One region of the Streptomyces sp. NPDC046759 genome, then DNA from elsewhere that is predicted to be linked to it. Evidence: riboswitches for the same ligand, from Rfam matches in the RefSeq annotation. Region 1 holds a riboswitch; each other region holds the start of a gene.

Region 1 (6,854 bases):
CCATCATCATCTGGACGCCGCCCTTGGACGAGGCGTAGTTGACGTGACCGGCCCAGGGGATGACCTGGTGGACCGAGCTCATACAGATGATCTTGCCGGCGGCGCACGACACCTCGGGGACGATCCCGCGGCGCAGGAACTCCTTGGTGGCCTCACGGGCGCAGAGGAACTGCCCGGTGAGGTTGACGTCCAGGACCTTCTGCCACTGGGCGAGGGTCATGTCCGTGACCGCGGCGTCCCGCTGCAGTCCCGCGTTCGCGACGAGGATGTCGATCGTGCCGAACTCCTCGACCATCCGCTCCATCATGGCGACGACCTGCTGCTCGTCTGAGACGTCCGCCTCGTAGGCGGCCGCCCGGACCCCTGATCCGGTGATCTCCTCGACCACCTTCTCGGCGTCGTCGCGGCCGGCCACGTAGTTCACCACGACGTCGGCCCCGGCCCGGCCCAGGGCGACGGCCGTCGCCCTGCCGATTCCGGAGTTCGCGCCGGTCACGAGTGCCTTCTGCCCCCGCAGCAGGTGGGACGGGATCACGCCCTGGGGTGCGCCCTCGGTGGAACTCACGATGTGCTGCTCCTCCACTGCGTGCCCGCTTTCGCCGGGCCCGTCGCCCGGCGGTCCGGGCAATCAGACAAGCACCGCGGAGGGGCGGCGGCATGCCGGAGCGGACCGCGTTGCGCTGCCCGGCTGAGGATCTTCGCCCGGTCGGAGTCGGGGGCGCCGGCGCAGGGTCAGCTCAGCCGTTCCAGCAGGTGGTCGCCCACGCGGAGGGCGTTGGCGATGGCCGTCAGGGACGGGTTGACCGCGCCGATGCTCAGGAAGAAGCTCGTGCCGACGACGGAGAGGTTGTCGAGGTCGTGGGCCCTGCAGTTGACGTCCAGGGCCGAGGACGCCGGGTCGGTGCCGAAGCGCACGGTTCCGGTCTGGTGGGCGGCGGCACCGATCGGCATGCCCTTGTGCAGGTAGATGCTCCGGGACAGCAGACGGGGCTCGTGCATGCCCCGATGACCGAGCATGTGCTGCTGTTTGCCGCAGGCGTCCGAGACCGGCGATGTTGTTGCCCTCGTCGAGGGTGAGCCGGATCCCTGCTGGGCGGCTACTGAGGGGACGCTCGGCGGGGCTGCCGGGCAGTCAGGGCGACCGGGCCTGCGTGACGAGGTGTTAGGTTCGCGGCGGTGCGGCAGGAGTCCCGCACCCGCCGACCGCGCCAGCAGCAGGAGCGACCTCGTGACCAGCCGTGTGCTTCTCGTCTCCCCCGCCATGAGCGCGTCGTCCCGGCAGGCCCGATTCGACGACGGCGGCCCGATCGAGGACGGCGGCGCGGCGAGGGCCCGGTCGGCGGCCGGGTCGTTGCCCGCCGCGGCCCGCGTCCTCTCCTCGCCCGGGGTGCGCTGCCGGGAGACGGCCGCCGCGCTGGGCCTCGACGACGTGCCGGTGCCGGAGTTGGCGGGTCTCGACGTGGGCCGCTGGCGCGGACGCACCCTGGAGGAGGTGGGGACCGCCGAGCCGGAGGCAGTGGGACGGTGGCTCGGGGACCCCGGTTCCGCACCGCATGGAGGCGAGTCCGTGCAGGACCTGTGCGGGCGGGTGGCGCGCTGGCTGAGCGACGCGCAGACCCTGCCGGGCCGTACGCTCGCCGTGGTCGAGCCGGAGGTGGTGCGGGCGGCGGTCGTCCACGCGCTGGGCCTGCCCGCCTCGGTCTTCTGGCGCCTCGACGTGCCGCCGCTGACCGTGACGGAACTCAGTGGCCGGGCCGGGCGCTGGAACCTGCGTCTGGGGCGTCCGCTCGCCGTGCCGGAGTCCTACTAGAGACTGCCGACCGGTGGACCGGGCTGCCGGGTTCCGTGCGCTTCGGTGTCCGGAGAACGCCGGAGAGCCCTCGGACGGTTCCGAAGGCCCTCTGGGTCCCGGAGGAGTCAGCGCGCGGCCGGAACCGTCCGCGCGGCCGCTGCCTTCGCCGGTCCGGGGTTCAGCAGCCGTTCCGCCAGCTCGCCGAAGAGCAGGCCGAAGCCTGTCCAGAGGCTCAGCTGAATGGCCAGGGTGGAGAGCCGGAACCGCCACAGCAGGGTGGCCGGGAAGTTCTTCGGCACTTCGTTGACGACCGGCAGGAACTGGTAGGCCAGGCCGATGACGACGACGAACGCGACGATCGCGACCACGGCCGCCCACCAGGTGCCCGTTCTGGGCGCCAGACTCTTGCCCAGGATGGTGGCGGCGACCGCCAGCAGCACACTGAGCAGCATCATCAGGAAGTACAGTGTGGTCCGTTTGCCGATGGTGTCGGCGCTGCCCACCGACGGCGGGTTGGCCGGGTACTTCAGGAACGGCACGACGTACACGGCGAGCAAGGCGCAGCCCGACAGCAGCAGCGCCGTGGCGCGCGGGCTGAAACGGCCCACGCGGCCCAGCGCGAAACAGAAGGCGAGCGCGGCGATTCCGCCGAAGGCGGCCCCGTAGACCAGCACGCCGGTCGCGAGGCCGGCGGTGGACTGCAGGGACCGCGAGACGACCTCCATCTCGTGCTCGTGGGAGTGGGCTTCCTCGAAGCTGATCGCCTTGCCGACGCTCGGCTCACCGAGCACATACGCCACGATCAGGGCGAGCACGCCGGCGGCCAGGCCGGCGAGCATGCCCCGCACGAGAAGGTTCCGTACGGTTGCGGAGTTCATGCCTGTGCGGTGCCCTCGCGTCAGTGGCAGGGGAAGCCGAGCAGGTGGCGGGCGTCGTGCACCCACTCGTGGACGTCCGCGCCGTTGAACACGGAGGTGGCGCCCTGTTCGGCGCCGACGAAGTACAGCAGGATCAGCATGAGGATGCCGAAGAAGACGGCCCACGGAGCAATCGCCTTCAGCGGCAGCTTGGCGGGGACGGCGGGGGTAGTGGCTGTCGGCTGGGCGACGGTCTGCGCCATGGCAGGACCTCCTCTGGGAGTTCGCGTCCCATCTCGGTGGTGCACAGGACGACGGCCACGGGTCTGACTCACGAGTCCCCTCCGAGGGTCCCGCATACAGTGGCGCGACCGTGCCGGATTCCCACCGGCTTCCGTCTCGCCGTCGTCGATATCGGACAGACCGTACCGCGTGACGCGCACACGGCCAAGACCGCCTCCCGTGACGTGATCTTCCTCTCCCCCTGACGGTCCGTGCGGCGCCGGGCAAGTCCCAGGTGGCTCCGGCTCGTTCTCACCGGTGACGCGCAACCCGACGGCCTGCAAGCCGAGTTCCGGACCGGCCCGGTGGTCCGCGGCGGCCCGGCCGGCTCCGTCACCGGGCATCCGCACGGCGCCCCGGCGGTGTGAAGGCGTACAGATCGAGGATGTCCGGCAGGGGAGCCACACCGGGTCCGCCGGCGCGCACCCAGGTGACGATGTCCTCGGTCGCGTCCGGATCGTTGACCAGCCCGAGCCATACCGGCCGCGCACCGGCGGCACGCCCCGCGGAGGACGGCTGTACGACGACGACGTTGGCCTGATCGCAGGCGTCGAGGCACTCGGAGACGCGCACCGGCAATTCCGCCTGAAGACGCGCGGTCTGCGCCACGTGATCCACCCCGGTCACCTTGGGACTGCCGCAGCAGCAGTCCCGGCACACGACGACCCGGCACGGCACCGCCCCGCTGTCCGTCTCAGTGTCGTACGACGCCTGATCCACCGGATTCTCGGGCATTCCGCCCACTCCCCTCCCGGGGAGATCCGCCCCGGAGTCCGTCGAGGAGGCGACCGCGTGAGTCTCCTGGCTCCCGGGTCGTCGCGGGCCCCCTGCCCACCCCCGTCGCGGTGGTGGCCTGCCGGAACTCGCTCACCGGTCACAGTGGCGGGACCGCGCCGGATTCGCACCGGCTTCCTCGGACCGCCGTCGCCCTGTATCGCCGGTCATCATCCCATCACCGGGCAGAAGCCCCGCACGGCGCCGCCCCGGCTACCGCTGCCCGGTGCCGGCATGCTGGGCGCCGGTCCGGGCGGGACGTATGCGGGGTATCAGCGCCGGGACTTCGGCGCGGTAGGCGTCGTACGCGGGGCCGAACTGCCGGGCCATCAGGCCGTCCTCGATCCGGACCCGCCGCAGCAGCCAGGGGACGGTGACCGCCGGGAAAGCCGTCCAGACCCCGAAGCCGCAGGCCAGCATGGAGCCGGTGACCAGGCCGAGCAGACCGGTGTAGATGGGGTGACGGACCAGCCGGTAAGGACCACTCGTGCGCAGCTCGTGGTGTTCCTGGACGGTCGGGACGCTGGCCCACATGGTGCCCAGGACCCAGCGGGCCCACAACAGCAGGGCGGTCGAGGCGACGGCGAGGGCGGCTCCCGCGAGCGCCGGCGCGGGCTGCCAGTACTGCAGGTGACGCCAGAAGCCCCGGGAGTGTCCGACCAGCGCGAAGAACGCAGAGACGCCCGCGATCAGCAGCAGCCGGCGCGGCAGGGTGCGGCGCAGTCCGTGCGCCCAGGCGCGCGGACCGGCCGGGCTCCTCACGCCGAAGTAGACGGCGCCCACGACCCACGCCGCGACGAAGACCAGGATGCAGATGCTGGTGGTCAGGACCAGTGCCGAGTGCAGATTCCCCATGCCTCAAGACTGCTCCGCGCACCCGGCGGACCACCACCACCCATGGGTCGATGGAGAGCTCTCCGCCGCCCTCCATCCACGGATGGAGAACCCACCGGCCGTGTGGGGCGCTCCCGCGCACACCCACGCGACCGGCAGTGTCAAGAGCCGCGCGGACCATGGCAGTTCGGCAAGGCAGGTATGGGGGGCACGAAGGCCGGTCACGACGGCGGGGCCTGCGCCTGGGGCTGGACACCCGGGTGGAACTTCGGGACGCGGAGGGTGATCTTCGTGCCCGCTCCGACGCCCGTCTCGATGACGAGGCCGTGGTCGTCGCCGTAGACCTGGCGCAGCCGGCGGTCGACGTTGCTCAGGCCGATGCCGGTGGCCGGACCGGCGGTGCCGCGCAGGATCGCGCGCAGGCGTTCCGGTTCCATGCCGATGCCGTTGTCCTCGATGACGACCCGGGCCTCGGTGCCCTCGTCCTCGGCGATGATCGTGACGGTACTGCGCTCCACGGACTCCTCCAGGCCGTGTTTGAGGGCGTTCTCCACGAGCGGCTGCAGGCAGAGGAAGGGCAGCGCCACGGGGAGCACTTCGGGAGCGATCCGCAGGGTGACGCGGAGGCGGCGGCCGAAGCGGGCGCGGGCGAGTTCGAGGTACTGCTCGATGGAGCGCAGCTCCTCGGCAAGGGTGGTGAAGTCACCCTCGCGGCGGAAGGAGTAGCGGGTGAAGTCGGCGAATTCCAGCAGGAGTTCACGGGCGCGCCCGGGGTCGGTGCGGACGAAGGAGGCGATGCTCGCGAGGGAGTTGTAGATGAAGTGCGGGGAGATCTGGGCGCGCAGGGCCCGGACCTCGGCCTCGTGGGCGCCGGCGCGGGCCCGGTCGAGGTCGGCCAGGGCGAGCTCCACGGACAGCCGACGGGCCGCTTCCTCGGTGGCCCGCAGGAGAGCGGTGGACTCGGCGGCGGCGAACACGGCCAGGGCGCCGGGGGCGGCGCCGTCGGCGGCGAGCGGAACCAGGGCGCACCAGCGGACCGGGCAGCCGGCGTCGTCGCAGGACGGCGTGAAGGTCCGGGTGCGAAGCGGGTCGGCGAGGCACGCGATCAGTTCCGCGCGGTGATGGTCGGCGGCGCCGTCCCAGGCGAGCACGGAGGCGTCGTCGGTGACGGCGAGGGCCGGCGTGCCCAGCAGGGGGCGCAGCCTGCGGGCCGCCTTGCGGGCGGTGTCCGGGGAGAGCCCGGCGCGCAGGGGTGCCGCGGCGTACGCGGCGGTGCGCAGGGCACTGGCCAGGGCGTGCGCCCCGTCGCCGTCCACCGAGTGCTCCCGCTGCCGAGCCGCCGCACCGTGCCCCAAAGCGGCCCCCAGCACGAACAACGCCAACCCGGCCAGAGCCAGGGCCACCACACCGAGGACGGTCACGGGCGCCCCCACCCCGGCCAGCCACGACGCGCCGCGACAGGTGGCGTGGGTTCGGGGAGGTGCAGACGGGCCATCGTGGCGGCGGTGGCCGGTGGGACGCGGTCCCGGGTGGCCAGGGAGGTCAGGATCATCGCGGCGAAGCCCACGGGGACGGACCACACCGCGGGCCAGGCCAGCAGGGTGTGCATCCAGCCCGAGCGGGCGCCGCCGGCGATGGTGGCCGTCACCGCGGCGAGCGCCGAGCCGCCGCCGAGGAGGAGTCCGGCGATGGCACCGGGCGGAGTCAGTCCGCGCCACCAGATGCCGAGGACGAGCAGCGGACAGAAGGAGGATGCCGAGACGGCGAAGGCCAGGCCGACCGCGTCGGCCACCGGCAGATCGCTGACCACGGCAGCTGCGGCGGCCGGCACCGCGATCGCGGGCAGCGTGGCGAGCCGGAAGTGGCGGACGCCGAGGGTGGGCAGGACGTCCTGGGCGAGGACGCCCGCGACGGACATGGTGAGGCCGGAGGCCGTGGAGAGGAACGCCGCGCACGCGCCGCCGGCGACGAGCGCGCCGAGCAGGTCCCCGACGACCCCGCCGATCAGCCGCCCCGGCAGGACGAGGACCGCGGCGTCCGTGTCGCCGGTGAGCAGCAGGTCGGGCGCGTACAGCCGGCCGAGCGTGCCGTACAGGGGTATGAGGAGGTAGAACGCGCCGAGCAGGCCGAGCACGCTCACGGTGGTGCGGCGGGCGGCGCGGCCGTCGGGGCTGGTGTAGAAACGGACGACGACGTGCGGCAGGCCCATGGTGCCGAGGAAGGTGGCGAGGATCAGTCCGTAGGTGGAGTACAGGCCGTGCTGTTCGCGGTCCGCGGACAGCGGCCTGGCCCAACTGGAGGGCGCGGTGCGCTCG
Region 2 (6,854 bases), on a different contig from region 1:
GTAACCGCCGTCCAGCGCCCGCAGGATGTGCCCGATCTCGTCCGTGGTCCGCGCGAGCCGCGGGACGACCTCGTCGCAGGCGAACTCGAGCACCGCGAGCGCGTCCGGGAGTTCGGCCCCGAGCGCGTCCGAGAGGACGGCCGGGACGGCCGCGCGCTCCCAGGCCCGCTCCTCCATGCCCTCAGCGATCCGCCGGCACAGCTGCTCCAGCAGGTCGATCGCGTCGGAGGCGGTACGCGCCGGGCCCTCCACCAGGTCCGCCAGCTCCACCGGCACCTTCACCGCGGCACCGGGCTCGCCCAGCAACTCCTTCTCGTCCAGCCCGAAGTGCGCCGCGAGCGAGGCCCGCAGACCGGGCAGCGCGTTCGCCTGCCCGCCCCACACCTGCGAGGCGCGCAGCACGGCCAGCACGAGGTTCACGCGCGGCTCACCGACCGGGCCGCCGCCCAGGATGTGCAGGCCGTCGCGGATCTGCACGTCCTTGATCTCGCACAGATAGCCGTCGATGTGCATGACGAACTCGTCGAACGTGTCGTCGTCCGGCTGCTCGTCCACGTGCAGGTCGTGGTGCAGCTCGGCCGCCTTGACGAGGGTCCAGATCTGGGCGCGGACGGCGGGCGCCTTGGCCGGGTCCAGGTCGGAGACGAGCGCGTACTCGTCCAGCAGCTGCTCCAGCTTGGCCAGGTCACCGTAGGTGTCCGCGCGGGCCATCGGCGGCACCAGGTGGTCGACCACCGTGGCGTGCCCGCGCCGTTTGGCCTGGGTGCCCTCGCCGGGGTCGTTGACGATGAACGGGTAGATCAGCGGCAGGTCGCCGAGGACGGCGTCCGGCGCGCAGCCGGCGCTCAGGCCCAGGCCCTTGCCCGGCAGCCACTCCATCGTGCCGTGCTTGCCCATGTGCACGATCGCATCGGCGCCGAAGCTGTTCTCCAGCCACCTGTAGGCCGCCATGTAGTGGTGCGAGGGCGGCATGTCGGGGTCGTGGTAGATCGCGATCGGGTTCTCGCCGAAGCCGCGCGGCGGCTGGATCATGACGACGACGTTCCCGAACTGCAGGGACGCGAGGACGATGTCGTCGCCGTCGACGTACAGGCTGCCCGGCGGCTCGCCCCACGCCTCGGTCATCGCGTCCCGCAGCTGCGGGTGCAGCTTCCCGAACCAGGCCCGGTAGTCCGCCAGCGGCACCCGCGCGGGCGCCGCGGCCAGCTGGTCCTCGGTGAGCCACTCGACGTCGTGGCCGCCGGCCTCGATCAGCCGGTGGATCAACTCGTCGCCGCCGGCGGGGTACTCGGTGAGCGCGTACCCGGCGTCCCGGAGCGCGTCCAGCACCCGCACCGCCGACGCGGGCGTGTCCAGGCCGACCGCGTTGCCGACCCGGGAGTGCTTGGTCGGGTACGCGGTGAAGACCAGCGCGATCTTCTTCTCGGCGTTGGGCTTGTGCTTCAACCGCGCGTGCCTGAGGGCGATCCCGGCCACCCGCGCGGCCCGCTCCGGATCGGCCACGTACACCGGGACCTCGTCCGGGCCCTGCTCCTTGAAGGAGAACGGCACCGTGATCAGCCGGCCGTCGAACTCCGGGATCGCGACCTGCATCGCCGCGTCCATGGGGGACAGGGCGGCGTCCGACTCCTCCCAGGCGGCCCGTGAGGAGGTGAGGCAGAGTCCCTGCAGCACGGGGACGTTCAGATCGGCCAGCGCGCCGATGTCCCAGGACTCCTCGTCGCCGCCCGCCGAGGCCTGCGAGGCGTGCGTACCGCCGGCCGCGAGCACGGTGGCCACCAGCGCGTCGGCCCTGCCGAGCAGTTCGTACAGCCCGGCGTCCGCGCCGCGCAGCGAACCGCAGTAGACGGGCAGGGCGTTGGCGCCCCCGGCCTCGACCGCCTCGCACAGGGTGTCGACGAAGGCGGTGTTGCCGCTCAGCTCGTGCGCGCGGTAGAAGAGCACGCCCACGGTCGGACGGCCGCCTCTGACCTCGTACGCGCCGTGGACGCCGTACTCCGGCATCGTCCGCGGCTCCTCGAACCCCTCGCCGGTCAGCAGCACGGTGTCCGACAGGAACCGGGACAGCTCCAGCAGGTTCGCCGGACCGCCTTCGACCAGGTACTTGAGGGCCTCCGCCACCACACCGGCCGGCACCGACGACTCGGCCATCAGCTCCGCGTCCGGCACGGCCTCGCCGCCCAGCAGTACGGTCGGGATCCCGGCCGCCTTCAGCGCGGCCAGCCCCTCCTCCCAGGCGCGCTTGCCGCCCAGCAGACGTACCACGGCGAGGTCGGCGCCCCGGACGAGGTCCGGCAGCTCCTCGGCGACGTCCACCCGGGTCGGGTTGCCGATGCGGTAGCCGGCGCCGGAAGCCCGGGCCGCCAGCAGATCCGTGTCGGCGGTCGACAACAACAACACTGTGCTCATGCAGGCGCTCCCGGTGGGATGAAAGGCAGTCCTTGCGGCGCGCCCGACTCGATGAGCCGCCACAGCGCGTCCGTGTCCGCGTGCTGTTCGATCAGGTCGCCGAGCCGGTCGAGCTGCTCCTCGCGCAGCGCGGCGAAGGAGGTGTCCGGAGCCGGCACGAAGCGGCGGCCCGCGGCGGCGGCCACCTCCCGCAGGAAGGCCCGCCGGAAGCCGTCCGACTCCAGCGAGCCGTGCCAGTGGGTGCCCCAGCTCTGGCCGACCCGGCAGCCGTCCAGGAAGGTTTGGCCGCCGGTGACTTCGGCGACGCCGTGGTGGATCTCGTAGCCCTCGACGTGTTCGCCGAGGGCCTCGCCGGCCGGCCGGGTCAGGGTCTTCTCCCGGGCGAACCGCACCCGCACGGGCAGCACGCCGAGCGCGTCGACCGCGCCCGCCCGCGACTCGACCTCGTCCTCGATGTGCTCACCGAGGATCTGGAAGCCGCCGCAGATCCCGAGGATCGGCCGCTCCTCCGAGGCCCTGCGCACGAGCGCGTCCGCCAGCCCGCGCTCGCGCAGCCACTCCAGCGCCCGTACGGTCCCGCGGGTGCCGGGAACGACGACCAGGTCGGCGTCGGCCAGCTCCTCCGGACGGTCCACGAACCGCACCACGACCCCCGGTTCGGCGGCCAGCGCGTCCACGTCCGTGAAGTTGGACATCAGCGGGATCGCGCACACGGCGACCCGCAGGACGTCCTCGCCGGCCGGGGGCGCGACGGTGGACTCGCGGACCGCGCCGCGCAGCGAGACGCGCAGGCCGTCCTCCTCGTCGATGCCGAGCCCGTGCCGGAACGGCAGCACGCCGTAGGTGCGCCGCCCGGTGAGGCCGTGCAGCATCTCCAGGCCCGGCTCCAGCAGGGAGACATCGCCCCGGAACTTGTTCACCAGGAATCCGGCGACCAGTTCCTGGTCCTCCGGCGAGAGCAGGGCCACCGTGCCGAAGAAGGAGGCGAAGACGCCTCCGCGGTCGATGTCCCCGACCACCAGCACGGGCAGCCGCGCGTTCCGCGCGATCCCCATGTTCACGATGTCGGTCCGGCGCAGATTGATCTCGGCCGGGCTGCCCGCGCCCTCACAGATCACCGCGTCATACGTGCCCCGCAGCTCGGCCAGACAGTCCAGCACCGTGCCGAGCAGCCGCTGTTGACGCCCGCCGTGGTACCCGCGCGCGCTGAGTTCCCCCACCGGCCGGCCCAGCAGCACCACCTGGCTGCTCTGCTCGCCGCCCGGCTTCAGCAGCACCGGGTTCATCAGCGCGGTCGGCTCGATCCGGCACGCCTGGGCCTGCATGGCCTGCGCCCGCCCGATCTCCGCGCCCTCACGGGTCACGAACGAGTTGAGCGACATGTTCTGCGCCTTGAACGGCGCGACCTTCACACCCTGACGCACGAGCCACCGGCAGATCCCGGCCGTCACGACGCTCTTGCCGGCGTCGGAGGTGGTGCCGGCGACGAGGAGACCCCCGCTCACTTGCCACGTCCCTTCACGAGTCGGCGCGCGGCGAGCGTGACGCCGAGCGCGAGCAGGCCGACGCGGCGGGAGAGCCGTACGGCCCGGTCGATGTCGGTGACCCGGACCGCCCGGCCGGTGTCCCCGTTGAGTACGGGCCGGTGCTCGACGCGGCCGCCGTAGGAGAGTGTTCCGCCCAGGCGGACACCGAGGGCGCCCGCGAACGACGCCTCCACGGGCCCGGCGTTGGGGCTCGGGTGCCTGCGGGCGTCGGCCTTCCAGGCGCGCAGGGCAGCGCGGGGGTCGGGGCCGGCCGCGGCGGCGAGTACGGCGGTGAGGCGGGCGCCCGGCCAGCCGGCCAGGTCGTCGAGCCGGGCGGAGGCCCAGCCGTAGCGCCGGTAGCGCGGGGACCTGTGACCGACCATCGCGTCCAGGGTGTTGACCGCCCGGAAGCCGAGCAGACCCGGCACCCCGGCCACGGCCCCCCACACCAGCGCGCCCACGACGGCGTCGGAGGTGTTCTCGGCGACCGACTCGACCACGGCCCGGGCGATCCCGTCGGCGTCCAGCGCCTGCGGGTCCCGGCCGCACAGGTGCGGCAGCCGCTCCCGCGCCGCCTCGACGTCCCCGGACTCCAGCGCACGCCCGACGGTGCGGGCCTCGCGGGCGAGCGAGGTACCGCCGACCACGGTCCAGGTGGCGGCGGCGGTCAGCGCGACGGAGGCGGCGGGGCAGGGGCGTGCGGCGCGTACGGCCAGCGTGCCGAGTGCGACGGCGCCTCCGGCGCACACGGCGGTGTGCAGAGCGCCCCAGCCGCGGTGGTCGTGCCACAACGCGCGGTCCACGGCAGCGGCAGCGCGCCCGAACGCGGCGACCGGATGCCCTCGGCGCGGATCGCCGAGGAGCAGGTCGCCGAGAAGGCCGGCGGCGGCGCCGTACGCGTAGCTGCGATCGGCACCCATCGGCTCAGCCGGCCGCGGGTGCAGGAGCGGGCCTGGTGCGGGTCCTTGTCCTTCGGCAGCCGAGCATGGCGATCCGTGTCCTCACTCAGGGTGTCCGCGCCCTGGTTCGACGAAATCCGGCGGTGAGAGTTCCTGGCTCACGGGGTTCTTCCCCGGTGACAGTGGCGGGACCGCGCCGGATTCGCACCGGCTTCCTCTCTGCCGCCGTACATGGCCTGGGCAGTCCACCACGCGCCCGGAAGGGCCGTCAACTTGCCGTTGACCTGCGCGGGGAGAGTGTGCCGATCCCCACACCACGGGGCGCCCGTGACGTGTGCGCACGGCGAAGGCTCCCCTCCGTCAGAAACGGAGGGGAGCCTTTGTGATGCCTGGTTCGTGGCGCCCGGTCAGGACTTGGAGACGATGAGGTAGAGGCCGTACGCCACCGCAGCCGCGCAGGCGGCGAAGCAGACGTAGGCGCCGGTGACGGCGAGGGCCGCGGACTCGCCCTGGGCCGCCGCCTTCTCGCGCCGGGCCAGACCGTTGACGCCGAGGGTGAACAGGGCCACCAGGCCCACCGTGAACACGAGGCTGACGCCGAAGACGGAGCCGAGGGCCGACCAGTCGATCTTCATGGGGGTGCTTCCTTAGTAAGCCGCGGGCGGCCGGGGTCAGACGGTGGCGGCCGGCGGGGCGGCCGGGGCGGCGGGCTCGGTGGCGGCCGGGGCGGGGATGGTGGCCGTCAGGTCCGCGGTGAGGGTCCCCGCCGGGGGCGGGGTCACCGCGGCGATGGCGGCGGTCACGACGCCGGCCGGCTCCCCGGCCTCGTCGACGGCGTTGACGTTGGTGTGGTCGACGACCTCACGGCGGGAGATCTTCCAGATCGTGGCGCTCGCGGCGACGAGGAAGACGGCGACCACCGCGGTGCCCCAGTCACCGAGTTCCGTGACGGACTCGGCGCCGGCGCCGACCAGCGCGGCGGCCGGGAGCGTGAGCACCCAGGCGACGGCCATGCGGCTCGCGGTGGACCAGCGGACCACCCCGCCCTTGCGGCCCAGGCCCGCGCCCATCACCGAGCCGGAGACGACGTGCGTGGTGGAGAGGGAGAAGCCCAGGTGGGACGAGGCCAGGATGGCGGTCGCGGCGCTGGTCTGGGCGGCGAAGCCCTGGCGCGGCTCCAGGTCCGTGAGGCCCTTGCCCATGGTGCGGATGATGCGCCAGCCGCCGATGTAGGTGCCGAGCGCGATGGCCAGGCCGGCGGAGAGGATGACCCAGGTGGGAGGGTTCGAGCCCGGGGCGAGGGAGCCGCCCGCGATCAGCGCGAGGGTGATGACACCCATGGTCTTCTGGGCGTCGTTGGTGCCGTGGGCGAGGGAGACCAGGCCGGCGGAGGCGATCTGGCCGGCGCGGTAGCCCTTGCGGGTGGCCACTCCCTCGGCCTTGCCGCCGATGCCGTAGGAGAACCGGGTGGCCAGCAACGAGGCGAGGCCCGCGACGAGCGGCGCGGCGACCGCGGGGAGGATCACCTTGGTGACCAGCACGTCACCGTGGACGGCGCCGAAGCCGGCGGAGGCGACGGCGGCGCCGATCAGACCGCCCATCAGGGCGTGCGAGGAGCTGGAGGGCAGGCCCACCAGCCAGGTCATCAGGTTCCAGAGGATCGCACCGACCAGGGCGGCGAAGATGACCTCGGGACGGATGCCGTTCTCGTCGACGAGACCCTTGGAGATCGTGTTGGCGACCTCCACGGAGAGGAAGGCGCCCACCAGATTGAGGGTGGCCGACATGGCCACCGCGATCTTGGGCTTCATGGCGCCTGTGGAGATGGTGGTGGCCATCGCGTTGGCGGTGTCGTGGAAACCGTTCGTGAAATCGAACGCGAGAGCGGTTACCACCACTATCGCGAGGATCAGCGAGAAGCTTTCCATTTACCCAGGCAATCGTTCGAGGTCATTGGCTGGATGAACGTAGGCAACCTGGGTGAACGGAAGATGAACTGGGGCGGGCCTACGGGTGTCCG
Region 3 (6,854 bases), on a different contig from region 1:
GGTGCCACAGCCACTTGGTGAGGCGCTCCCGGGCCTCGTCACGATGGTTGTCCTCGACGGAGCCCAGGAGCATGGGGATCATCCAGGCCCGCATCACGAACTCCCGCAGCAGCACGTCGCGTTCCCGCTGGTACTGCTGGTCGAAGGACTCCCGGCGGCGTGTCAGCTGTGTGACGAGCCGGTCCCGGTCCTGGGGTGCGATGGCGGCGGCTCTCACCCTCTGCATGTCCGCCGCCCAGACCTCGCACAGCCGCCTCCTCGAGTCCTTCAGCCCGCTGACCCTGTCGTTGTACTCCCGCACGGGATCGGTGTGCTTGTTGATCCACCGGCGGACCACGGCGAACGCGTCGTTGCCGCCGCTGCCGAACTCCTGAGCGGCCGCCAGCCGGATCGAGTACGCCGGCTCCTCCTTGCCCATCTCGAAGAGTTCCTGGTAGAGCGGCGTGGTGTCGATCCTGCCGGAGGTGGCCCGCAGCGCTGTGCCGAGCTGCCTGAGCAGCCCCAGTTTCGCCTCCTCCAGGGTGCGCTTGTCGCCCTTGAAGACCCGCCACCGGCGGTGCACCGTGCGGACGATGGCATGGAGCAGCCTGGGGTCGTCCTCCACGCACTCGATCTCCAGGGCCGCCGTGTAGAGATCGAGCGCCTTCGGGTCGGGTGAGCGGCGGTTGGCGGCGATCAGCAGCCGGTGGGCCAGGGACCGCCCCGGCACGGGAGCCCGCCGCCGGTCCCCCTCGGCACGTTTCCTCTGCCCGGCGGTCACCGCGCCGCCCTTCGCGGACCGGTCCGCCGCCCATCGGCGGGACAGCAGCACGAGAGCGATGAGCAACTCCCTGCCGGGACCCGGAGGCCGCAGCGCCTGCTCGACCAGTTCCCCCGCGTCGCGCTCCCCCAGCCGGTAGAGCGTGCGGTAGCCGAAGTACGCCTGCAGGATGCTGTGCGGGAAGCGGACCTTCTGGTCGAAGCCCTCCACCAGCTTCAGTCTGTCGGCGTGGCTCGCGTAGTGGGCGAGAACGTCATAGCCCTGGCTCAGGTTGCCCTCCCTGAGCCTCCTGCTCACCTCGCCCCTCCCGTCGCACAGGAGCTTCCAGATCTGGTGCCTGTGCCACTGGGAGAAGGCGCCGCCGCGTTTGCCGGACGGGTCCCAGCCCCGCTGCTCCCACAGATGCCCGGCATGCGCCCGCACCCGCCTGGCCCGGCCGGGGTGAACGTCGTTGTCCACCAGCTCCGTGAAGCCGACCTCGAGGGTGTCCTGGAGGAGCCCCACACAGGCCAGGGCGGAAACCACCTCCAGGGTGTCCTGCCGCTCCCTCTCCCCCAGCGGCTCCTCCGTGCGCAGCCGGCCCTCCAGCAGGGAGTTCCCCCATGTCTCCAGCAGCCACAGCCGCAGTTGGCTGCGGTCCGTGCTGCGGGAGTCCAGGCGCCGAGGGTCGTTGCGGCGGTCCCGCTCGAGGTCTCCGTGCTGGTGCAACTCCCGGGCGATCTGCAGGTAGATGGGAGACTCGGTCACCTCCGCCGTCTCCACGATCCAGTCGACGCGACGCTCGTCCGTCTCCGGCACGCGAGCCTCGACGAAGTCGAGCGCCTCCTCCTCACTGAGGGGTTCCAGCTCCACGATGGCGGCGGGGGTGCTCTCCAGCGGGCTGTGCGGCCGGGAGGCGATGACCAGGGGCAGCCGCTCCTCGTGGGCGCGTTCGATGGCCCGGCGGATGATGTTGTCCCGGTCCTGCCGCACGCCCTCGTCGAGAACGGCCTCCTCCAAGCCGTCGGCGAGGACGACCACCTTGTCGTCGGCGAGCAACTGCTGCCAGACACGGTCGGTCTTGGTGCGGGCCAGTACCCCGCGAGGCGCCGCCTCGGCGAAGCGCTTCTGGGCCATGCGCTCGAAGTCCAGGTCGGGGCCCGTGGCGTCCCGCAGCCGGATCGGCACGGGGACGGCACCCTGCTCGGCGAGCATCTCGGTGAGCCGCACCAGGACGGCGGTCTTGCCCACGCCCACCCCGCCGACGAGCAGGTAGGGGCGGCGGGTGTCGCGCTCGCGCAGCCGCTGGGTGATGACCTGGGCGACCTCCTCCCGGCCGACGATCTCGGCGGTGTCCGGTCCGGCGGTGACCACCAGCTCCCGCGGGACGCGGCGCGCCTTCTTCAGGTAGCGGCGCTTGGTCCAGCTGTACCACCAGAACAGGAAGAGCGCGGCGGCGAGCGAGGCGGTCAGGACGGGACCGACGACGCGGACGATTCCATCGAACCCCGGGCTCTTCCGCCAGTGCTCGAACCAGTTCGACCCGCCCGCGACGGAGATGTACACGGCCTCGGCGGCCCAGGCGAGGACGGCGAGCGCGGCGACGGCCCAGACGACCCTGGTGGCGTTGGTGTAGGAGACCCATCTGCGCCACTTCTTGGATCGTGTGGTGTCCTGGCGTGCCTCCCAACGGACCGTCAGGCAGTGCCAGTGGCGCAGGTACACGCGTCTGATCCGGCGCCCCAGCCCCCTCAGTGGGAGCGTCGCCATGGGTGCGTTGCGCGGCCGGTCCTTGCCCGGTGGGTGGCGGACGATCTTCGGCATGGAGCGTCTCCTCCCGCGTCTCTGCCCGTTCCTGCTCGGGACGGAGGACCGCCGGACACCCACACCCACTTCCATGGAAGCACTCCAGGCCCGTCCCGCAACCCGGCCCCGGCCCAGGTGAAACCGGCGGCCCGCCGTCGTACCCGTCCGGCACACTCGGCCCCATGGACATCGTCATCCGGCAGGCGGCTCCCCACGACTACGAGGCCCTCGGCGAGATCACGGCCCAGGCCTATCTCCAGGACGGCCTCCTGGACTTCGGCGAAAGCGACGAGTACCTCGGTGAGTTGCGGAACGTGGCAGAACGAGCGGGCGCAGCCGAGCTCCTCGTGGCCACCCGCGACGACATCCTGCTGGGCGGCGTCGCCTTCGTGCCGAACGGCGGCCCCATGGCCGACATCGCCCGCCCCGGAGAGGCCGAGATCCGCATGCTGGCCGTGGCGGCGGCCGCCCGCGGGCAGGGCGCCGGCGAGACCCTGGTCCGCGCCTGCGTCGACCGCGCCCGGTCCACCGAGGGCTGCACCGCCGTCGTCCTGTCCACCCAGCGCACCATGCACACCGCCCACCGCATCTACGAACGCCTGGGCTTCGTGCGCACACCCGAGCGGGACTGGAATCCGCTGCCCCAGCGGCTCGACGTCACTCTGCTCACCTACGAGTTGACGCTCCGAGACCGCCACGACACAACATCTGGGGGTGACGCGACAGCCCGGCACTAGATGTATGCTCATGCTCGCTGTCGCCGCAGGGGAATCCGGTGCGAATCCGGAACTGTCCCGCAACGGTGTACTTGTGCGCGTCTGCGCCCAGGAGTCAGTCCGAGGACCTGCCGGCAGCGCACCCGGCCGTCCGGTCCGGGTGCCCTGAGACGTCCGGGCCTCGTGGGATGGGCCGGTGGACGCGACGCCGTGTGCGCTCGTGACTGCCCCCTGCCCTCCGCAAGGCCCCCGTGCCGAGCGAGGGAGAGCCCCACGTGACCATCGCGCCAGCAGATCCGGCTTCAGCCGGCGCCCTGGAGACCGACGGTCCCGGTGCCGCGCTGCTGCGGACCCTGACCGAGCTGACCGCCGACCTCCCCGACGCCGACCCCGGCCGGGTCGCCGCCGCCGCGCTGCGCGGCCGGTCGGCTCGTGCGGACGAGTCGGAACTGCGGGAGCTGGCCACGGAGGCCGCCGCCGGGCTCATCTCCGAGGACCCCGCCTACTCCCGGCTGGCCGCCCGGCTGCTGACCGTCTCCATCCGCGCCGAGGCCGCCTCGCAGGGCGTGACGTCGTTCACCGAGTCCGTGGCCGTGGGACACCGCGAGGGGCTGATCGCCGACCGGACCGCCGCCTTCGTGACGCTGCACGCCGAGCGGCTGGACGCGCTGACCGACCGCCGGGCCGACGACCGTTTCGGCTACTTCGGCCTGCGCACCCTGCACAGCCGGTACCTGCTGCGGCACCCGATCACCCGCAAGGTCATCGAGACCCCCCAGCACTTCATGCTGCGGGTCGCGAGCGGCCTCGCCGAGGACGACACCACCCGCTCCGTGGACGAAGTCGCCGCGCTCTACGGCCTCATGAGCCGCCTGGACTACCTCCCGTCCTCCCCCACCCTCTTCAACTCCGGCACGCGGCACCCGCAGATGTCGTCCTGCTACCTCCTCGACTCCCCGCTGGACGAGCTGGACTCCATCTACGAGCGCTACCACCAGGTGGCCCGGCTCTCCAAGCACGCCGGCGGCATCGGTCTGTCGTACTCCCGGATCCGCAGCCGCGGTTCGCTGATCCGCGGCACCAACGGGCACTCCAACGGCATCGTGCCGTTCCTGAAGACCCTGGACGCCTCGGTCGCCGCCGTGAACCAGGGCGGCCGGCGCAAGGGCGCCGCGGCCGTGTACCTGGAGACCTGGCACTCCGACATCGAGGAGTTCCTCGAGCTGCGGGACAACACCGGCGAGGACGCCCGCCGTACGCACAACCTGAACCTCGCGCACTGGGTCCCGGACGAGTTCATGCGCCGGGTCAACGCCGACGAGCAGTGGTCGCTGTTCTCCCCGGCGGACGTGCCGGAGCTGGTGGACCTGTGGGGCGAGGAGTTCGACGCCGCCTACCGCAAGGCCGAGGCTGCGGGTCTGGCGAAGAAGACCATGTCCGCGCGTGAGCTGTACGGCCGGATGATGCGGACCCTCGCGCAGACCGGCAACGGCTGGATGACCTTCAAGGACGCGGCGAACCGCACCGCCAACCAGACGGCCCTGCCGGGGCACGTGGTCCACTCCTCCAACCTCTGCACGGAGATCCTGGAGGTCACCGACGACGGGGAGACGGCGGTCTGCAACCTGGGGTCCGTCAACCTGGGTGCCTTCGTCGACACCGTGACCGGTGACATCGACTGGCAGCGGCTGGACGAGACCGTCCGCACGGCCGTCACCTTCCTCGACCGCGTGGTCGACATCAACTTCTACCCGACCGAGCAGGCGGGCCGGTCGAACGCGAAGTGGCGCCCGGTGGGCCTCGGCGCGATGGGTCTGCAGGACGTCTTCTTCAAGCTGCGCCTGCCCTTCGACTCGCCGGAGGCCAGGGCCCTGTCCACGCGGATCGCCGAGCGGATCATGCTCGCCGCGTACGAGGCCTCCGCCGACCTCGCCGAGCGCAACGGTCCGCTGCCGGCCTGGGAGAAGACCCGTACGGCCCGGGGCGTGCTGCACCCCGACCACTACGGCGCCGAGCTGACCTGGCCCGAGCGGTGGGAGGCGTTGCGCGCGCGCATCGCGTCCGTCGGCATGCGCAACTCGCTGCTCCTCGCCATCGCCCCGACGGCCACCATCGCCTCCATCGCGGGCGTGTACGAGTGCATCGAGCCACAGGTGTCGAACCTGTTCAAGCGCGAGACGCTGTCCGGTGAGTTCCTTCAGGTCAACTCCTACCTGGTCCAGGACCTGAAGAACCTGGGTGTCTGGGACGCCCGCACCCGGGAGGCGCTGCGTGACGCGAACGGCTCGGTGCAGGACTTCGCCTGGATCCCCGAGGACGTACGCCGGCTCTACCGCACGGCGTGGGAGATCCCGCAGCGCGGCCTGATCGACATGGCGGCGGCCCGCACCCCGTTCCTGGACCAGGCGCAGTCCCTCAACCTGTTCCTGGAGACACCGACCATCGGCAAGCTCTCCTCGATGTACGCGTACGCCTGGAAGTCGGGCCTGAAGACGACGTACTACCTGCGCTCCCGCCCGGCGACCCGCATCGCCCGCGCCGCCCGGGCGCAGGCGCCCGCCACCCTCCCCGTACAGCAGGTGGCCGACCCCGACGCGGTCGCCTGCTCCCTGGAAAACCCCGAGTCCTGCGAGGCCTGCCAGTGATGACCACCCGAGACCAGAACCTGCTCGACCCGGGCTTCGAACTCACCCTCCGCCCGATGCGCTACCCGGACTTCTACGAGCGCTACCGGGACGCGATCAAGAACACCTGGACCGTCGAGGAGGTCGACCTCCATTCCGACGTCGCCGACCTCGCGAAGCTGACGCCCGAGGAGCAGCACCTCATCGGTCGTCTGGTCGCCTTCTTCGCGACGGGTGACTCGATCGTCGCGAACAACCTGGTGCTGACGCTGTACAAGCACATCAACTCCCCCGAGGCGCGGCTGTACCTGAGCCGTCAGCTCTTCGAGGAGGCCGTGCACGTCCAGTTCTATCTGACGCTGCTGGACACCTACCTGCCCGACCCGGACGACCGGGCGGCGGCCTTCGCGGCCGTCGAGAACATCCCCTCCATCCGCGAGAAGGCGCAGTTCTGCTTCAGGTGGATGGACTCGGTGGACCGGCTCGACCGCCTGGAGACGAAGGCCGACCGCCGCCGCTTCCTGCTGAACCTGATCTGCTTCGCCGCGTGCATCGAGGGCCTGTTCTTCTACGGCGCCTTCGCGTACGTCTACTGGTTCCGCAGCCGGGGCCTGCTGCACGGTCTCGCCACCGGCACCAACTGGGTGTTCCGCGACGAGACGATGCACATGTCCTTCGCCTTCGACGTGGTCGACACGGTCCGCAAGGAGGAGCCGGAGCTGTTCGACGACGAGCTCGGTCAGCAGGTCACCGACATGTTGCGGGAGGCCGTCGAGGCCGAGCTGCAGTTCGCGCGCGACCTGTGCGGCGACGGCCTGCCAGGGATGAACACGGAGTCGATGCGGCAGTACCTGGAGTGCGTCGCCGACCAGCGCCTTGCGCGTCTGGGCTTCGCCCCCGTCTACGGCTCGGAGAATCCGTTCTCCTTCATGGAGCTGCAGGGGGTTCAGGAGCTGACGAACTTCTTCG
Region 4 (6,854 bases), on a different contig from region 1:
TTGGCGGCTACGGCCCTTCGCCGTGAGCGGGGTGCGGATGAGCTGGGCTCAGTCCTCGTCCTGGGCGCGCCGGTAGAGCTTGGCGATGTCGTCGTCGAAGTACGCGGCGTACGAGACATCGGCCTGGGCGCCGCCGCCCTCATGGCCGCCCAGGACGCCGACGACCGTGCCGGTGTGGCTCTTGGGGTCGTAGTCGGCGAGCCAGGGGCTGCCGCTGGTCCCGTCCTCGAGGTCGGTGCACTGGATGCGCAGCTGGGTGTCGCTGAACTTCGTGGTGCGGTTCTGGCACGAGACGGGGGTGTCACGACTGCTGGGATAGCCGGTGATCTTGACCTTGTTGTCGAAGCCGCGGTTGATTCCGAGGGCGTTGCCGCCCAGGACGTCCTGGATGTCCTTGCCGTCCTTCTGGTCGACGACGAGGAAGGCGACGTCGAGATCCTCGTCCTGCGACTCGGCCCAGCGGTCGTCGACGACCACCTTGCTGACCTTCCACAGGCCGGTGGGTCCGTCGCCGTTGCGGTAGCCGGGGGCGAAGACCAGGTCGTTCAGCGGCTGTCCGGAGTCGGCGTCGAAGGCGCAGTGGGCCGCGGTGATCAGCATGTTCCGGCCCGGACTCTGCACCACGCTCGCCGTGCAGAAGTGGGCACCCTGGTCGTCCTTCTCGAAGACCGCGCCGATCCGGGCGTTCTCCTCGGTCCTGCGGGGGGTGTACGCGTTGCCGTCCGCGGCCGGGGCCGTCGCGGAGTGGTCCTGGTCCTCGTCCCGCGAGGCCTGGCCCGGCTCGCCGGACTTGCCGAAACCGCTGCGCCCGCTGCTTCTGGCCGCATGGGTTTCCCCCGCGGCGTCGCCCACCACTGCGGCTGCCCCGATGATGACCAGCGTCAGGGGCAGGATGGAGTTCCTGACTAGTGAGCGCACAAGGTCATTATCGATGCGGGCCGGGAAATCGGCAGGTGCTTCACCGGGAGGCTCCGGTCACAATCCACCGTCCGGATCGGCCATCGGCCCCCTGGCCGGGCGTGTCACCCGCTGTGTCGTGCCCCTTCATCTGCCCGGCGACCATGGCGCCGAACGTGTCAGGGACGCGCTGGTCACCACTGCGACCGTCTCTGACACGGGCACAGGGAAGCGAGATGGGCGCCTGTGGCGCGTTCACCATCGCCACCGGCATCCCGGTCCGCCTCTGCGACCCGGCCGGCCCCCGGCAGCGCGGCTCCAGCGAATCCCGCGGCCTGCTCCGGCACCACTTCCCAAGGGCACCGACCTGTCGGTCCGCACCCGCAGGGCCCCGGACACCGCTGCCGGCGTCGTCAGCCGGCGTCGGCGGTGTGGGTGCCCCAGCGTTCCTCGACCTTGGCCAGGCGCCAGTAGCCGATGGCCACGGCCCAGACGACGACGAACAGGCCGACGATGACGTAGCCGACGTTGTCGAGGTCCAGGCCCGCGATCCAGCCGCTGACGCCGTCGCTCAGCCCGAGCTTGTCGTGCAGGACGCCGAGCAGCTCGATGGTGCCGACGAAGAAGGCGACGGCGATGGACAGGCCGGTGATGGTGAGGTTGTAGAACACCTTGCGGACGGGGTTGGAGAACGCCCACTGGTAGGCGAAGTTCATGAAGGTGCCGTCGAGGGTGTCGAAGAGGCTCATGCCGGCGGCGAAGAGGAGGGGCAGGCAGAGGACCGCGTACCAGGGCAGGCCGGCCGCGGCGCCGTTGCCGGCCAGGGCGAGGAGCAGGACTTCGGTGGTGGTGTCGAAGCCGATGCCGAAGAGGAAGCCGAGCGGGAACATCTGGCCGGGGCGGCGGATCGACCTGGTGAGGCGGCCGAGTATGCGGTTCATGAAGCCGCGCGAGTCGAGGTGGGCCTCCAGCTCCGCTTCGTCGTAGCGTCCGGCGCGCATGGCCCTGAAGACACGGACGATGCCGAACAGTGCCGCGAGGTTGAGCGCGGCGATCAGGTACAGGAAGCCGCCGGAGACCGTGGTGCCCAGGGTGCCGAGGACCTGGTGGGTCCGGGATCCGTCGTTCATCAGGGTGCCCGCGAGCTTCGCGCCGCCCGCGACCAGCGCCGCCATGACGACGACCACGCTGGAGTGCCCGAGCGCGAACCAGAAGCCCACCGAGACCGGCCGCTTGCCGTCGGCCATCAGCTTGCGGGTGGTGTTGTCGATCGCGGCGATGTGGTCGGCGTCGAACGCGTGCCGCATGCCGAGGGTGTAGGCCGTGATGCCGAGGCCCACCCCGAACGCCTTGGTCCCCACCTCGTAGTGGCGCGGGACCACGAGGAGGAAGAGGATCCCGAAGGCGACCACGTGCAAGGCGACGATCACGGCCAGGAGGCCCGCGGTCCGCACCGTGTCCTCGCGCCGCCAGCGAAAGGAAGGGGAGGCGGCGGATTCGGGCACGCCTTCGGGCATGGTCATACGGTCACGCTCCAGCACCTCGTGGATCAGCATCGTGCTGCCGTGGCCGGTCTCCTGGCTGACGGGTCGACGCGCCCGCCCCTGCCTTCCCGGCCGCGCGGCCAGTGGCAATGCATGGGGCGGGAACTCCCCGATCACAGTGGCGAGGGCCGCTCCGGACTGAGCCCCTGAGGGACTGTCACCGGTCTTCCCGAACACCACGGCCCGCTCACCCTAGAAGGCCGGAGGTCGAGGCTGCAAGGCTGCACAATCGTGCAGGTATTGAGGCGGGATTTCGCGGACTGCGATGATGGGTCCATGCATCTCGTCCCCGCGGAACGCGCCGGGCAGCGCACCATCGACGGCCATCGCGTCTGCGACGCCATCGCCGCCGTCGGCGAGCCCGAGCGTGTACGCGTCTGGGCCGACCGCTTCTCTCTGCTCTCGGATCCCGGCCGCCTGTCCCTGCTGCTCGCCCTCCACGAGGCCGGGCCCATCGCCGTCTCCGACCTCGCCGTAGCCACCGGCATGAGGGACACCGCCGTGTCCCAGGCCCTGCGCCTGCTGCGCACCGCAGGCATCGTCCACGGCGAGAAGGACGGCCGAATCGTGCGCTACCGGCTCGTCGAGGGCCCGGTGGCCGCGCTGCTCGAACACTGCGTGTCCCGAGAGGCATGACGATCGTCGTCGCGAAGCAGGCACCGTCGTCCCTCACGTGACGCGGACCACGACGATGCTCCGGAACTCGACCCCCGGCGGCCCCGACTCCTGATGCAGTACGGCGCGATCCGGCCGACGCCGTACGAACGTGATCTGGAGTCGCGGTTGATGGACGAGTCCCGGCACATCTCCTCCGGCGCGGGTGCGGTGTCGCGGAAGCTAGTGCCTCCGCCCGCCCTGTGCGGATTCCTTCTCCTGCTGTCGCTGCTGTTCACGGTGTCGTACGCCGTCGGTGCCGCCGCAGGGCCCGTCGCGCCCGGCATGCACGGCGCCACCGGCACGAGCCGGGGTGACGGCGGTTCCGGCGGGGGCGGCCGCACGGACGACACGGGGGACATGCACGGAGGCGGCCACTGATGGGCGGAGAACCGGTGACCGTCGACCTGGTGACGACCGACCTGGCCGTCGGCGGCATGACCTGCGCGGCCTGCGTGAGGCGCGTCGAGAAGAAACTCGGCAGGCTGGACGGGGTCACGGCGACCGTCAATCTGGCCACCGGACGGGCGCGGGTGAGCCACCCGCCGCGGATCCGCCCCGAGGAACTCGTCGCCGCCGTCGAGAAGGCCGGCTGCACGGCTGCCCTGCCCGAACCGCCCAGCCAGCCCGAGACGCGCGGAGGCGAGGACGCGGGCGAGTCCGAGGGAGCTCGCCAGGAGCGGGACCGGCTGCTGATCACCGCGCTGTTCGCGGTGCCCGTGCTCGTGCTGTCGATGGTTCCCGCGCTGCAGTTCCGTGACTGGCAGTGGCTGTGCTTCGCGCTGGCCGCGCCGGTCGCCGTGTGGGGCGCGTTGCCCTTCCATGTGCGTGCGACGCGTGGGCTTCGGCACGCGGCGGCGACCATGGACACCCTGGTGTCGCTGGGTGTGGTGGCGTCCTTCTCCTGGTCCGCCTACGCGCTGTTCCTCGGCGGTGCCGGAGAGCCCGGCATGCGGATGCCGTTCACCCTGGTGCCCTCGGCTTCGGGCGGCGCGGCGCACGTCTATCTCGAAGCGGCCGTCGGTGTGCCGCTGTTCGTCCTGGCGGGGCGGTTCCTGGAGGCGCGGGCCCGGCGGGGGACCGGGCTGGCGCTCAGGTCGCTGGCTCGACTCGCCGTCAAAGAGGTGACCGTGCGCGATGGCGGCGTGGAACTGCTCGTCCCAATCGAGCGGTTGAGAGCGGGACAGGTCTTCGTCGTGCGGCCGGGGGAGCGGGTGGCCACCGACGGGCAGGTGGTGGAGGGCAGTTCGGCCGTGGATCTGTCCCTGGTCACCGGAGAGAGCGAGCCCGTCGAGGTCGGGCCGGGTTCGTCGGTGGTCGGTGCCGCCGTCAACGCCGGCGGGCTGCTCCTGGTGAAGGCCACGGCCGTCGGTGCCGACACCCAGCTCGCCCGGATCACCCGGCTGGTGACCGAGGCCCAGGCCGGCAAGGCACGGGCCCAGCGGCTGGCCGACACGGTGGCGGGCGTCTTCGTCCCCGTCGTGCTGACGCTGGCCGTCACCTGTCTCGGCTTCTGGCTCGGTGCCGGAGCCGACCCGCAGGCCGCCGTCACCGCGTGCGTGGCCGTGCTCGTCGTGGCCTGCCCGTGCGCGCTCGGCCTGGCCACGCCGACCGCGCTGATGGCCGCGACCGGCCGCGGTGCCCAACTGGGCGTCCTGGTCGGCGGAGCCCAGGCACTGGAGGGGCTGCAGCACCTCGACACGGTCGTGCTGGACAAGACCGGCACGCTCACCTGCGGCGTATGACCGTCGCCCGCGTCACGGTCGTACCCGGCGGACCGGGCAAGGAGGCGCTGCTGAGACTGGCCGGGGCCGTCGAGCACGGCTCGGAGCATCCCCTGGGACGGGCGATCGCTTCCCACGCCCGGCGGGAAGTCCCCGAGGCGACGCTGCCGGACGTGAGTGAGTTCGCCGCGGCGCCGGGGCGGGGCGTGCGCGGCCTGGTCGAGGGCCGGCTGGTGGAAGTACTCGCCCCAGACGGCGAGTTGCCCACCGCCCTGGCAGACGCGCTGTCCGTGGCCGAGGCTGCCGCCCACACGCCTGTCCTGGTCCGGGTGGACGGTGCGGCCGAGGCCCTGATCGAGGTCGGGGACGTGGTGCGGCCCGGCAGCTACCAGGCCGTGGACCGGCTGCGACGCCTGGGCGTGCGGCCGGTGCTCGCGACCGGTGACCGTGAGGCACCCGCGCAGTCCGTGGCCGCAGCCCTGGGCATCGACGAGGTGCACGCCCGCTGCACTCCCGAGGCCAAGGCCGACCTCGTACGGGACCTGCAGGAGCAGGGCCACCGCGTCGCGCTCATCGGCGACGGAGTGAACGACGCCGCGGCCCTGGCCGGCGCCGACCTGGGCATCGCCATGGGCAGCGGCACGGACGTGGCCATCGGGGCCGCCGACGTGACGTTGGTACGCGGGGACATCGAGGCGTTGGCGGACGCGGTCCGGCTCGCCCGGCGCACGCTGGGCACGATCCGGGCCAACCTCGTCTGGGCCTTCGGCTACAACGTGGTGACCATGCCGCTCGCCATGGCCGGCCTGCTCGATCCGGTGCTCGCAGCGGCGGCGATGTCGGTGAGTTCGCTGCTGGTCGTGGGCAACAGCCTGCGGCTGCGCGCCTGGCAGCCCTCGCCCGCTCCCGCCCGGAGGCGTACCCGATGACCGAGCAGGACCTCTGGCGACCCACGCGCCGTCGGCTGACCGACGCCGTCCTCGCCGCGCTCGCGCCCGTGGCCGCCTGCAGCCTCGCCCTCGGAGGGCTGACGACCTGGGCCGGGGCCGGGAAGGCGGGCAGCCCGGCTCGGATCACCGTCTCGCACGGGCGGGTCCTCCTGCCGTTCGGGGACAGCACGGACACCGCGGCGCTCTTCGACATCGCCAACGTCGGTGGCGCGGACGACCGGCTGGTGGACGTGACGTCCACCGCCACGCACGGCCGGATCACCCTCAGCGGGCACCGCATGCTGGGCGGCCGGGTCGCGTACAAGCCGGACGTGACCTCGGCCCGCGTCCCTGCGGGCGGCGCGCTGTCCATGTCGCCGCGCGGCGTGGACGTGACGCTGCGGGCCGGGGCCGGCTGGCGGGTGGGCGACATGGTGCCGTTCACGCTGCACTTCGAGCGCAGCGCGCCGGTCGAGACGATCGCGGTCGTCATCCGTCCGAGCGACAGCGGTCCCTGATCGCCCGCCCTGAGGCGGAGGAATCCTCTCCCAGACGTCGGGGCAGCGTGTCGTCGAGTTCCAGCCGGTCGTCGTGGGCTGGATCACATCCTGCGGATTGAGTACGGTCCCGCGTGGATGTCCGTACCCACGCATGACGACCGAAGCCCGGATGCGAGGATGAGGCGCCATGACAGCAGGGTGGTGTGCTCGCGCGATACGGGCCGCGGTGTTCGCGGCCATGTGCGTGCTGCTCGCTGCCCTGGGCCACGTCCTGATGTCCGGCAGCGACGTGCCGACGTGGGCGCTGGCCGCCGGCGGGGCCGTGACCGGTGCCGTGGGCTGGTGTCTGGCGGGGCGTGAGCGCGGGCTGCCGGTGATCGTGACGGTCGTGGTCGCCGCCCAGACGGTGCTCCACGAGGCGTTCTCCCACGCCCAATCGACGAGCGGCTCGTCCGGCGGCTTCACGTCCGTCGACATGAGCGGCATGGGTTCCATGGGCACGGGCTCGATGCCGATGGGCTCCATGGGCACGGGCTCGATGCCGACGGGTTCCATGGACATGGGCGCCATGCCCATGGACCGCACGGGCATGAGCCCCATGGACCA

The links. A riboswitch is a leader RNA that binds a small molecule or an ion and turns the genes downstream of it on or off. The one in region 1 is predicted to bind cobalamin.
Region 2: it holds a riboswitch for cobalamin, as region 1 does, so the genes downstream of both, ABZ919_RS17560 (cobalamin biosynthesis protein) here and ABZ919_RS00955 ((2Fe-2S) ferredoxin domain-containing protein) in region 1, are expected to answer to the same signal.
Region 3: it holds a riboswitch for cobalamin, as region 1 does, so the genes downstream of both, ABZ919_RS30300 (ribonucleoside-diphosphate reductase subunit alpha) here and ABZ919_RS00955 ((2Fe-2S) ferredoxin domain-containing protein) in region 1, are expected to answer to the same signal.
Region 4: it holds a riboswitch for cobalamin, as region 1 does, so the genes downstream of both, ABZ919_RS15580 (HoxN/HupN/NixA family nickel/cobalt transporter) here and ABZ919_RS00955 ((2Fe-2S) ferredoxin domain-containing protein) in region 1, are expected to answer to the same signal.

What each region holds. Positions count from the first base shown of each region.
Region 1 is NZ_JBEYYJ010000001.1:206,882-213,735, forward strand. Features, by position in the region: gene ABZ919_RS00930 (SDR family oxidoreductase) at 1-565, opposite strand, end outside; partial or broken gene ABZ919_RS00935 (GMC family oxidoreductase) at 733-1,087, opposite strand; gene ABZ919_RS00940 (histidine phosphatase family protein) at 1,229-1,810, shown strand; gene ABZ919_RS00945 (CbtA family protein) at 1,918-2,670, opposite strand; gene ABZ919_RS00950 (CbtB-domain containing protein) at 2,691-2,912, opposite strand; cobalamin riboswitch at 2,949-3,091, opposite strand; gene ABZ919_RS00955 ((2Fe-2S) ferredoxin domain-containing protein) at 3,265-3,666, opposite strand; cobalamin riboswitch at 3,726-3,846, opposite strand; gene ABZ919_RS00960 (isoprenylcysteine carboxylmethyltransferase family protein) at 3,919-4,560, opposite strand; gene ABZ919_RS00965 (histidine kinase) at 4,761-5,960, opposite strand; gene ABZ919_RS00970 (cation acetate symporter) at 5,957-6,854, opposite strand, start outside.
Region 2 is NZ_JBEYYJ010000011.1:170,042-176,895, forward strand. Features, by position in the region: gene cobN (cobaltochelatase subunit CobN) at 1-2,409, opposite strand, end outside; gene ABZ919_RS17555 (cobyric acid synthase) at 2,406-3,914, opposite strand; gene ABZ919_RS17560 (cobalamin biosynthesis protein) at 3,911-4,855, opposite strand; cobalamin riboswitch at 4,959-5,099, opposite strand; gene ABZ919_RS17565 (hypothetical protein) at 5,242-5,469, opposite strand; gene ABZ919_RS17570 (inorganic phosphate transporter) at 5,506-6,762, opposite strand.
Region 3 is NZ_JBEYYJ010000026.1:101,713-108,566, reverse strand. Features, by position in the region: gene ABZ919_RS30310 (ATP-binding protein) at 1-2,563, opposite strand, end outside; gene ABZ919_RS30305 (GNAT family N-acetyltransferase) at 2,728-3,282, shown strand; cobalamin riboswitch at 3,280-3,412, shown strand; gene ABZ919_RS30300 (ribonucleoside-diphosphate reductase subunit alpha) at 3,537-5,906, shown strand; gene ABZ919_RS30295 (ribonucleotide-diphosphate reductase subunit beta) at 5,906-6,854, shown strand, end outside; gene ABZ919_RS30290 (hypothetical protein) at 6,832-6,854, opposite strand, start outside.
Region 4 is NZ_JBEYYJ010000009.1:249,891-256,744, reverse strand. Features, by position in the region: gene ABZ919_RS15590 (trypsin-like serine protease) at 49-918, opposite strand; partial or broken gene ABZ919_RS15585 (IS30 family transposase) at 995-1,256, shown strand; gene ABZ919_RS15580 (HoxN/HupN/NixA family nickel/cobalt transporter) at 1,311-2,420, opposite strand; cobalamin riboswitch at 2,447-2,637, opposite strand; gene ABZ919_RS15575 (metalloregulator ArsR/SmtB family transcription factor) at 2,718-3,077, shown strand; gene ABZ919_RS15570 (hypothetical protein) at 3,228-3,476, shown strand; partial or broken gene ABZ919_RS15565 (heavy metal translocating P-type ATPase) at 3,476-5,748, shown strand; gene ABZ919_RS15560 (copper chaperone PCu(A)C) at 5,745-6,266, shown strand; gene ABZ919_RS15555 (hypothetical protein) at 6,436-6,854, shown strand, end outside.